2 regions of the Soonwooa purpurea genome follow, and region 2 is predicted to be linked to the other one. Evidence: riboswitches for the same ligand, from Rfam matches in the RefSeq annotation. Region 2 holds a riboswitch; the other holds the start of a gene.
What was found. A riboswitch is a leader RNA that binds a small molecule or an ion and turns the genes downstream of it on or off. The one in region 2 is predicted to bind cobalamin.
Positions count from the first base shown of each region.

Region 1 (5,854 bases), on a different contig from region 2:
TTCTTTTTGTGAATTGACGAGCTTGAATTCTAAGTACTTGAATGAATCTCGTGGGATAATGGTTACCCATTTTTTGTATCTCAAGAACCATCTGTTTTGGATGCTCATAAGCCCTTTGGTAAGGTAAGCTTCTACGAATGGATGGACGTGGAGATACACTTTGCCCTTTTCCTTTTGGATAATGTTTCTGATAGATTCTTCTAGGCGCTCCACAATAACGATTGGCGCAGCAATTTCTCCGTGTTTATTCGGATTTTCTTCCTTGGTTTCAATATATTTTTCTGGACGTACCCTTTGTCTTGTCATCTGGATAAGCCCGAATTTACTTGGTGGTAAGACTTTATGTTTTGCCTTATCACGTTTGAGCTCTTCTCGGAAATGCTCATATAATTCTTTACGATGTTCTGGGTCTATCATGTCAATAAAATCAATGACGATGATGCCTCCCATATCTCTTAATCTTAGTTGTCGTGCAATCTCTGTCGCAGCCATTTTGTTAACATTAAGAGCGTGCGATTTGTTAGTTGCAGCGGACGAAATATTGTTTCCAGAATTGACGTCTACAACGTGAAGCGCTTCTGTATGCTCTATAACAAGATAAGCACCTTTAGAACTCGGGATATTGACATTTTTCCCGAAGCTTTGCTTTAGTTGTTTCTCAACATTATAATATTCTAAAAGTGGAATGTGAGAATCGTAATACTGAACAATGTTTTTAGTTTCCGGCGAGATAACTTCCAGATAGTTTTTCATATCGCGCACCATAGCCTCGTCATCACAGATGATGCTGACAAAATCCTGATTAAAGTTGTCTCTTAATATAGATGATGCTTTGTCCTCCTCGCTAAGGACTTTGCTAGGAACTTTATTTTTCTGAATGTTTTTAAAACAATCTTCCCATTTTTGGATCAGCTGATTCATATCATTATGCAGTTCCGCAACTTTTTTGCCTTCTGCAACCGTTCTGATAATAACCCCGAAACCTTCTGGGCGTATGCTTTCTATTAAAGTCCTAAGTCTTTCTTTTTCTGCTGAATCTTTTATTTTTTTTGATAACGAAATTTTATTATCAAATGGAATTAATACCAAAAATCTACCTGTTAATGATATCTGTGTCGATATACGAGGCCCTTTTGTTGAAATAGGTTCTTTGGTGATTTGGATAAGAACAAGATCTCCAGCGGTGGCAACTTTGTCAATAGTGCCATTTTTGTCAATGCTTTTTTGTACCGCAAAATCCTTCAGTTTAGAAGTGTTTTGCCTTTTTGCAATACTATCCTTCAAAAATTTTTGATAGGATAAAAATTGTGGTCCCAAATCTTGATAATGCAAAAAAGCGTCTTTGCCGTATCCGATGTTGACAAAAGCGGCATTAAGGTTGGGAGCCAGTTTTTTTATTTTTCCAAGGAATAAATCTCCAACGACGAAATCAGAATCTGATTCGAGCTCGTGGAGTTCGAACAATCTACCGTCTTCTAACAGGGCAATCTGTGAAGAATCATTCTCATGCGAAATGATTAATTCTTTCTTCATAAATTCTTATTTAATAATTGCCTTTTACGAAAGACATCAATAGTCAATATTATGCCATCTTTATGGCGTTGTTGTTGGCATATACAGAAAACAAAATATAGTCGGCGAAAAACACCAACTATATTTATATGTATATGACTTTCCGAGAAGACTATTTCTTCTTCTTGTGTCTGTTTTGTCTTCTTCTTTTCTTTCTTTTGTGGGTCGCAACCTTGTGTCTTTTTCTTTTCTTTCCGCTTGGCATAATTTAGAAATTTTATTATGTGTTAATATTAAATTAATTAGTTCTTTATTGCTACTTTTGTTTTTACTTTTTCAACAAAAGTTTTCGATGGTTTGAATGCCGGAATATTGTGTGCCGGTATTTCAATTGCAACATTTTTAGAAATGTTTCTTCCCGTTTTTGCTGCTCTAGTCTTAATAACGAATGATCCAAAACCTCTTAGATAAACATTATCTCCGTTATACATTGATGTTCTTATCTCTTGCATAAATGCCTCGATAACTTTCTGAGTATCATTTTTTTCTACGCCTAATTTATTTGAGATGATGTTTACCAATTCTGCCTTTGTCATTTCCTTTTTTGTTTATATTTTTGGTGTGCAAATATAAAACATATTTTTGAAAACTTACAAACAAAAGACTGACTTTCTTTATATTGGCAGTAAGCTACTTATATGGTATCATACTAATAAAAGAGACTTGCCATGGCGCAAAAATACAAATCCTTATAATATATGGATCAGCGAAATTGTCCTTCAACAGACGCAAGTGAAACAAGGACTTCAGCATTATATTAATTTTGTAGCGCGGTTTCCCAACGTGCAAAGCCTTGCAAATGCCGATGAAGAGGAGGTTTTGTTGTATTGGAAAGGCTTAGGTTATTACTCGAGAGCGCTTAATCTTCACAAAGCTGCAAAACAAATTATAAATGATTATGACTCCGAATTTCCCAATCAATATTCTCAGCTTTTAAAATTAAAAGGCGTTGGGAAATATACGGCTGCAGCAATCGCCAGCATTGCTTTTGAAGAAAAAATCCCTGCAGTAGATGGTAATTTTTACAGAGTTTTGTCGCGGCTATTTGCTGACGATTTTGATATTTCTAATTCTAAAGCATCACAATATTTTTCTCAGTTGGCGGAATTGATTATGCCAGACGATAATCCTGGTTGTTTCAATCAAGCCATGATGGATCTAGGATCCGCAATATGTAAGCCTAAAAATCCTATGTGTGGTGATTGTCCTTTGCAGGAAGATTGTCGCGCTTTTGCGGTTGGGGAAATCGAACAATTCCCAGTTAAATTGAAGAAAACGAAAGTCGAAAATTTGACATTGACATATCAATTTATTCATCACGATAATCAATTTTTGGTCAAGCAACGGGATACTTCCGATATATGGAAAAAATTGTTTGAGTTCCCAAAAAATATTGATCTGAGTGATTTTCCCCATGAAGTTGAAAGCGAAAAATTAATTCGGCATAAGTTGACGCATCGTAACTTAGAAATTTCAATATTTAAAATTAATATTCCAGATTTTTCTGATTTTGAAAATTTAAAAAAAGAATTTGTTTTTTTAAGTTTAACAAAAGATGAAGCCGATCAAAAATCGTTTCCAAAACCGCTTCATGATTTTTATGTGAAATATTTTTCATAATCATTTGATTTAAAAGAAAAACTTTATTTATTTTTGCATTATTGGTTTTCGAAAATCATATTTCGAAATTAAAAGGGAATGAAGTGTGAGTCTTCAACTGTCCCCGCAACTGTAATTCGCGAACAAAAGATGTCATCATTAACCATTGTTAACACGAGAAGGGATGCCATCTGCGAAAGTCAGGAGACCTGCCAATATTAACAAAAAATAATGAGGCTTTCGGGAGAAAAGCGGTTGGTATGAAGCATTTATATTTTTCTTTTTCGTTCTTTTTTTCGGTAGTAAGTTTTGCGCAAGAAGCAGTTATTGACACTGTTTTTATCGATCAGCAACTTCCCAAAGCAGAACAATTTTCCAAAATCCAAATTGTGAAATCCGATGAGATCCTCAAGAATGCAACATCGCTTTCAGAATTTTTAAGTTTTCAAACGCCAGTTTATATTAAAGAAAATGGGCGCGGAATGGTGTCTTCGCCTTCTTTTCGTGGAACTACCGCGCAACAAACCGCTTTTGTCTGGAATGGCATTAATATTAATTCTCAGTTTTTAGGTCAAGGTGATGTTAATAATATAAGTCTATTAGGCTATGATAATATTGCGATTAAATACGGTGGCGGAAGTATTTTGTATGGTTCTGGAGCGATTGGCGGCTCGATACATCTCAACAATTTGTTTTCATATAACAAAGGATTTAAAAATCAAATCTTTGCAGAATATGCTTCCTACGGGACATTTAATTCATTATTAAAAACTAATTATAGCAATGATAAATTGAGTGTTCAGTTTTCTGTAAATCATAATCAAAGTGATAATGATTTTGAGGTTGAAGAACAATATTATGTCAATAGAAATGCAAAATATAAAAATACGGGAATTAACCTCGGTTTTGCGCTACGACTAGATCACCACAACGAAATCTACTCACAAAGTCAGATTTTTGATGCGGAACAAAATTATCCTTTGTTGTCTGAGTTTTCCACGCCAAGTAAATATTTGAGTCAAACTTTTCGAAGTCTTGCTGGTTGGAAGTTGAAAACCTTGAAAATAAATAATGATGTGAAAGTGGCCTATCTCACGGATGATTATCAGTATTTTATGAATTCTAAAATCCCTTCCACAAAATCTGGCGGCGGAACCAAACAATATTTAATTAAAAACGATTTTAATTTTAAAATTAATTCTGATTCGGAAATCAATTTTTTAGCTGAAGTTAGTAAAATTGAAGCGCTTGGTTTTGAAACTGGAATTAGCAATGTTTCTCGCCATCAAGGTTTTGCAGCTTTGTTGTACAGAAATTATAACATCAAAAATTTTGATTGGGAAGTTGGTATTAAAAAGGAATTTGTAGAACATGTCAGCAGTCCGTTTTTGTTTTCCGCGGCAGGACATTATAAAGCTTCGGATTTTTATAATGTCAAAATTAGTGCATCAAAGAATTTTCGAGCGCCAACTTTCAATGATTTGTATTGGGAGCCTGGAGGAAATCCAAGTTTAAAGCCGGAAACTTCGTTGCAATTTGAGTTTTCACAAGAACTAAAATGGAAGTTTTTACATGCAAGTGTGACGCCATATTTTATGGATATCAAAGATATGATACGTTGGATTCCTGGTGCAAACGGAATTTTTCAGGCAGAAAATACCGAACGTGTGAAATCTATGGGGATTGAAGCACAATTGGGCGCCGAGCAGAAGTTTGAAGATTTTAGTTATCGCACATTTTTCTCTTATGCTTATACAAAATCGGAAGATCAGGCACGAAAAAAACAATTGCCCTATGTACCTTTTCATAAAATTAATTTGGGCGCGGATTTTAGTTATAAAAGGATAGGATTACATTTGCAAACCATTTGGAATTCCAAAATTTTCAGTGATGCAGATGAGTCAAAGATGTACACGATGGATTCGTTTTATGTTATTAATCTTGGTTTGGATATTTCCGTTTTGAAATCGTTGAAACTTGGATTTAAAGTTAATAATCTGACATCAGAAGTGTACAGAACAGTCTATGGCTATTGGATGCCGAAGCGCAATTATGCCGTTAATATGAATTTTAATTTTTAAAAATAGTTATTATGAAAATCAGAAGTTTGCTAGCGAGCATGTTTGCCGCAAGTTTGCTGTTTATGACAGCTTGTAAAGATGATCAAGAAGTCATCGTTGACAACGGCGCTTACGAAGGTGGCGTTTTGGTAAGTGTAGAAGGTGGGTACAATAAAAATCAAGCGGAAGTGTCTTATATTTCTTCTGATTTGTCGCAAGTTGCGCAGAATATCTATGCCCTGAATAATGACAACCAAGTTTTAGGCGATGTTTTACAGACAATTGCTGTTAAAGATGATAAAGCTTTTTTGGTAGTCAATAATTCCAATAAAGTTGAAGTTGTTAATCGTTATTCTTTCAAAAAAATGACAACAATTTCGACAAATATCAATAATCCGAGATATGTCGCTTTTTCTAAAGATTACATTTATATCACAAATGATGCATATTTAGGAGAGAAATATGTGGCTGTATATAAGTTAAGTGATTTTAGTTTTGTTAAAAAAATTAATATTGAAGATGTTGCAGAACGTGTCGTTGTAGCTGGTGATAAAGTCTATGTGCAAAATGCTAGTTTTGGTTATGGTAACAAAATTAGCATCATCAAAACTTCAGATAATGCT
Region 1 covers NZ_JBSSMA010000008.1:96,958-102,811, forward strand. Annotated here, with positions in the region: gene ACVFVN_RS09195 (Rne/Rng family ribonuclease) at 1-1,533, opposite strand, end outside; gene ACVFVN_RS09200 (HU family DNA-binding protein) at 1,815-2,108, opposite strand; gene mutY (A/G-specific adenine glycosylase) at 2,155-3,192, shown strand; cobalamin riboswitch at 3,218-3,402, shown strand; gene ACVFVN_RS09210 (TonB-dependent receptor plug domain-containing protein) at 3,432-5,252, shown strand; gene ACVFVN_RS09215 (YncE family protein) at 5,264-5,854, shown strand, end outside.
Region 1: another riboswitch for cobalamin. It lies ahead of ACVFVN_RS09210 (TonB-dependent receptor plug domain-containing protein); the one in region 2 lies ahead of ACVFVN_RS04435 (T9SS type A sorting domain-containing protein).

Region 2 (5,854 bases):
GAACTTTGTTTAGCTACATCGGATATGCATTTTTATTCTTAGGAATGTTTGTATCCATGTTTTGGAAAGGTTCCAGATTCTGGAATCTTAACAAAATGTTACGCGATGTCAGCAAGAAAAAAGCAAAAATGGCAAGTCTTGTTGTCTTGTTTTTAAGTTTAGGATTAAATGCACAAAACATCGAAACACATTCTGTTAATGATGGTAGTAAAGAACATGCGGTTGCTCCAAAATCTAATTCTGAAACAAGCCCAACACCACAGCCAAAAGCTGGCGCAGGAATGTTGTCTGCCGATGATTATGTAAAAAATATTAAGATTGATCCCGATCACGCCGAGAAGTTTGGACACATGTTGGTACAGTCTTATGAAGGTCGTATCCAGCCAGTTAATACCCAGGCATTGGATATTTTGCATAAATTGACAAGCAAAGGAAGTTTCCAACATCTTAATGCCGATCAATGGTTTTTAGCGGCGATTATCGATCCAATGTTCTGGGCGCAAGTCAACATTATTAAAATCGAAACGCGTGGAAAGGTTGGGAAAGATTTAGCGAAAATTACCAAAGCAACGCCAGAAGGTTTCACGAGTTTGGTGAAATTATTCCCAGCGGATGCGAGCGGAAATTTACGTTTCGTACTAGAAGACGAATACAATGCAGCATTCCGCAAAAAACCAGTTGATAAGAGCAAATTTGATGAAGCTGTTATCAAGCTTAATGATAAAGTCCAGGTGCTTAATGCTTTGATGTCTTATCAGTATTTCCGTACGATTCCTGTTCAGAACGATGCTAATCATACATGGAATTCTGTAATGACGCCAGATTTTGAGGCAGATAAAAATGCGCAAGAAGTTTTAGGTCCATATTTGTCATCGGTTCTTATGGCAACCCAAAATAACGATTGGAAAAAAGCAGATCAAGAGCTTGCAAAAGTTGAAGCTTATCAACATAAATGGGGAAAACAAGTTATTCCGCCAGATGCAAAAATTGAGTTGGAAGTTTTCATGAACAAAATTGATATCAACTTTAAGTTGTTGATTTTCTATACTATTCTTGGAGGATTGCTGTTAATTTTAGCATTTATAGAATTGTTTAAACCAAGTAAAATTATGCATAAAGTTGTTAAAACTTTAATTTATCTTGGTGCCGTTGGTTATGTTTTACATTTCCTAGGTCTTATTGCAAGATGGTATATTTCTGGTCATGCACCATGGAGTAATGGCTACGAAGCAATTATTTTTATTTCTTGGGTTGGTATTACTGCAGGTTTTGCCTTGTACAGAAACTCAAATGCTTTGATTCCTGCAGCGGGATTCTTAGTGGCGGTTATTATGATGGGTTTTGCCCACGGTGGGGCAGCTCTGGATCCACAAATTACACCTTTGGTTCCGGTGCTTAAATCTTACTGGTTAATTGTTCACGTGGCAATTATTACATCCAGTTATGGATTCTTCTCGTTATCTATGTTGATTGCTGTTATATCACAATTTTTCTATATCATAGCAACGCCTAATATTTTCAAAAAACACAATGATACGACTATAAAAGAATTGGCTATTGTCAGCGAAATGTCTTTAACAATAGGACTGTTGGCTTTAACAGTTGGTAACTTCTTAGGTGGTGTTTGGGCTAACGAAAGTTGGGGGCGATATTGGAGCTGGGACCCGAAAGAAACTTGGGCGTTTATCTCCATTATGGTTTATGCTTTTGTTTTACACATGAGATTGGTTCCTGGATTACGAGGACGACATCTTTTCCATGTGATGACCATGTTTGCGTTTTGTTCTATGGTGATGACTTATTTCGGCGTTAATTATTATTTGACAGGACTTCACTCGTATGCGAAAGGAGATGCGATTCCTATACCACTTTGGGTATATCTTGGATTGGCATTTATGTTGACTCTAACATTAATTTCTTATATTAAATACAAGAAGCTCCACCAAAGTCTTCATATTAAAAAAGATGAAAGAACAGATGTAGAACCTTAATTCTGTATAATTTAAAATATATTAAAGGCACATTTTCGGATGTGTCTTTTTTTTGTTTTACCAGAAAAAGCTTTATTTATCGTATATTTGCAGCAATTAGGTTAAAGTTTTACTTTATGAAAAGGGAATCAGGTTAAAGACCTGAGCTGTACCCGCAACTGTATACTAAAAAACTTGATGTCATTTTTTGAGTCCACTGAACAAAAATTTGGGAAGGAAGACATCATGATGTAAGCCAGGAGACCTGCCTAATGTTGATACTTTCGGGGATAAAGGTGAAGAACATTTTTGTTTTTTCATAAAGACTCTTTATGAGTATATCCCTGTGGTTTCGGGAGTTAAACTAATTTAATTTTATACTTATGAAGAGATTTTTTACAATTCTCAGCGGTTTTGTTATGGTCGCAAATCTTGCCAATGCGCAAATCATTAACTTTCCAGATGCTAACTTTAAAGCGGCAATTATCAAAGCTTACCCTGCGGTAGATAGCAACAAGGACAGTCAAATTTCTCAAGATGAAGCAAAAAGTCTAACATCTATCAGAAACCTCGCCAATTATCCTAATATTTATGATGCAACAGGTATCGAGTATTTTACCAACTTAACAGAGCTTAATCTTGGAGATTTGATTAATCTTAACAAGATTGACTTATCACAAAATACTAAACTCACAACGCTTAATCTCCGAAAAAATAAACTTGTTGGTACGCTAGATATCTCATCACTAAGCAATCTTACCAACTTGGAGCTTAACAATAACCAATTGTCGGAAGTTATCTTTCCAACAAATTCTAAACTTAAAATTGTATACATTAATGATAATCAATTGACTAGTATAGATTTGTCAGAATTGAAAGATTTGCAACGTCTATTTTTGGTTAACAATCAGCTAAGCAATCTCAATTTTTCGCAAAACATTAATCTAGAACGTATATACATCAATGGGAATCAATTGACCAGTCTTAACTTGTCAGGACTTACGAAGCTAAATTGGTTTTCAGCAGAATCTAATATTTTGTCAAACATAAGATTTAGTAATAACCCATTGTTAAAAACCATTCTTGTAAAAAACAATCAGTTGATATCCTTTGATTTTATGGACGGTTTTGTCAATAATATTACACTAATTAATATTGAGGCTAATACAGGATTTAACCTGATAAAAAAAGATTGTAATGATAGTATTGTAGTTGTATCGGGTACATTTGTTCAGGATAATTGTGCCACCATGTCAACACATGATTTTGAGAATAAGGCGATCAATATTTATCCGAGTCTTGTTAATAACATAATTAATGTGCGCAATGCTGATTTTATTGTTGATTATCAAATATTTGATACATCAGGTAAGATTTTAAAAAGTGATAGTCTGAGAGATTCTGCGATAAATGTAGATTTTCTACCGAAAGGAAATTATATTTTGATTATTAAAACAAAGAATAAAGTAACATCACATAGTTTTATAAAGCTGTAATGTTTTAAAACGCTCTTGTAGCGTTTTTTTTGTTTTATAATTAAAATTTTTATATCTTTATGATATCAAATTAATATCAAAATTTTAATACTATGGAAAAAGTTTTAAAACCCATGTCTGGTTACATTGCTTTATTAATAAGCCTTGTTTTATTTTTTGGAGGAATAGGATTGTTTATCTATTCTATCGATTATAATCCTTTTTTGACTGTTATTGCTGTTCTGGCGGTCTTATTGTCATTTTTCTTTATGAAAGGTTTAATGATTATTCAGCCCAATCATTCGCGCGTTCTTAATTTCTTTGGAAAATATGTTGGATCAGTAAAAGATAATGGCTTATTCTTTATCAATCCTTTATATTCATCGCAAAGGATGAGTCTTAGATCAGAAAACCTGCAAGGTCAAACGCTTAAAGTAAACGATAAAATGGGAAATCCTATCGAAATAGGTGCCGTTATCGTTTGGAAAGTCGGCGATACATACAAAGCTGCTTTCGATGTAGAACGCTATTTAGAATACGTTAAAACGCAAAGTGAAGCTGCAGTGAGACACTTGGCGGTAAGTTTTCCTTACGACAATTTAGAAGACGAAAATGCGCCAATTACATTGCGTGGCGGTGGTGAAGATGTTAACCATATTTTGGAAAGAGAATTAACAGAACGTTTGGCTCCAGCGGGAATTGTCGTTCAGGAAGCAAGAATTTCGCACTTAGCTTACGCATCAGAAATTGCTGGAGCAATGTTGCAAAGACAACAAGCTACCGCAATTGTCGCAGCAAGAACCAAAATCGTGGAAGGGGCTGTTGGCATGGTAGATTTGGCTTTGAAAAAGTTGTCCGCGGAAAATATCGTAGAATTGGATGACGAACGCAAAGCCGCGATGGTGTCCAACCTTATGGTGGTTTTGTGTGGCGAAAAAGCAGCACAACCTATTTTGAATGCCGGAACATTGTATAATTAATCAAGCTTAGAATGAAAGCTTTGATGCTTTTAAAGTTATTAAAATGAGCAAAAAAAGTTTTGTATTAAGAATGGATGAAGATACTTATAAACTCATCGAAAAATGGGCTGCTGACGAGTTCCGAAGTGTGAATGGTCAAATCGAATTTTTGATTCATCAAAGTTTAATGAATGCTGGACGAAAGAAAAAAGATCCTGATAAAAAAACAAAAGCTTAGTGGAAACTAAGCTTTTTGTATTTTAAAAATTATTACGAACGATGTTGATCGATAAGAATCATATTGCCGTCTGGATCGATAATACTAAGACTTCCTGGACCAGATTCTGTATGGATTTGTTTGTTGACGTTCAGGCCTTTTTGCTCAAGACTTTCAGCAATTGTCCGCACATCGTCCCAGTTTTCCATATTTTGCGCATTTTGATCCCAACCCGGATTAAAGGTCAAAAGATTTCCATTAAACATAGCTTCGAAAAGTCCGATAAGACAATCCCCATTTTTCATGATGAGATAGCGTTGTTCCAAAGAACCTGCAAAGACTTCAAAACCTAAGTTTTCGTAGAAAGACTTGGAGGTTTCAAGATGTTTAACACTTAAACTAATTGAAAATGCACCTAAATTCATAATATTATTCAATTAAACGAAATATTAAGCTTTACGAACGGTTCTTTGCTCGATTCTTTTTTCGTAATTTTTTCCTTGGAAAATACGATGAACATAGATTCCCGGCGTATGTATTTCGTCAGGATTCAAGGCGCCCGCTTCAACCAATTCTTCCACTTCGACAATCGTTGTTTTGCCAGCCATTGCCATGAGTGGATTAAAATTACGCGAGGTAGAACGGAAAATCAAGTTCCCGGCTGTGTCGCCTTTCCAAGCTTTTACGATTGCGAAATCTGCATCGAAAGCATATTCTAACAAATAATCTTTTCCGTTAAAATTACGTACTTCTTTGCCTTCCGCGACTTCGGTGCCAACACCAGCTGGCGTGTATATGGCTGGCATCCCATATCCAGCGGCCATACAACGCGTAGCCAAGGTCCCTTGTGGGATAAGGTCAACTTCCAATTCGCCACTTAGTAATTGACGCTCAAATTCAGAGTTTTCGCCAACATAGGACGAAATCATCTTTTTGATTTGTTTTTGGTGAAGCAATAGTCCAAGCCCGAAATCGTCAACACCAGCATTGTTGGAAATACACGTCAAATTCTTGACATTCTTTTTAACCAATTCGGCGATGCAATTTTCCGGAATGCCACAAAGACCGAAACCTCCTAGCATAATTGTTACGCCGTCACCAATATCATGACAGGCTTGTTCTACGTTTTTTACAGTTTTATTAATCATAATGTGATGCTGTTTCTAAGTTTTAAAAATACTAAAAATTACAGAATTCTAAAGCTTAATATTGATAAACAAATAAAAAATAGTG
Region 2 covers NZ_JBSSMA010000003.1:200,678-206,531, reverse strand. Annotated here, with positions in the region: gene ccsA (cytochrome c biogenesis protein CcsA) at 1-1,991, shown strand, start outside; cobalamin riboswitch at 2,073-2,257, shown strand; gene ACVFVN_RS04435 (T9SS type A sorting domain-containing protein) at 2,354-3,466, shown strand; gene ACVFVN_RS04430 (SPFH domain-containing protein) at 3,559-4,425, shown strand; gene ACVFVN_RS04425 (Arc family DNA-binding protein) at 4,469-4,642, shown strand; gene ACVFVN_RS04420 (VOC family protein) at 4,675-5,046, opposite strand; gene ACVFVN_RS04415 (CoA transferase subunit A) at 5,071-5,769, opposite strand; gene ACVFVN_RS04410 (hypothetical protein) at 5,825-5,854, opposite strand, start outside.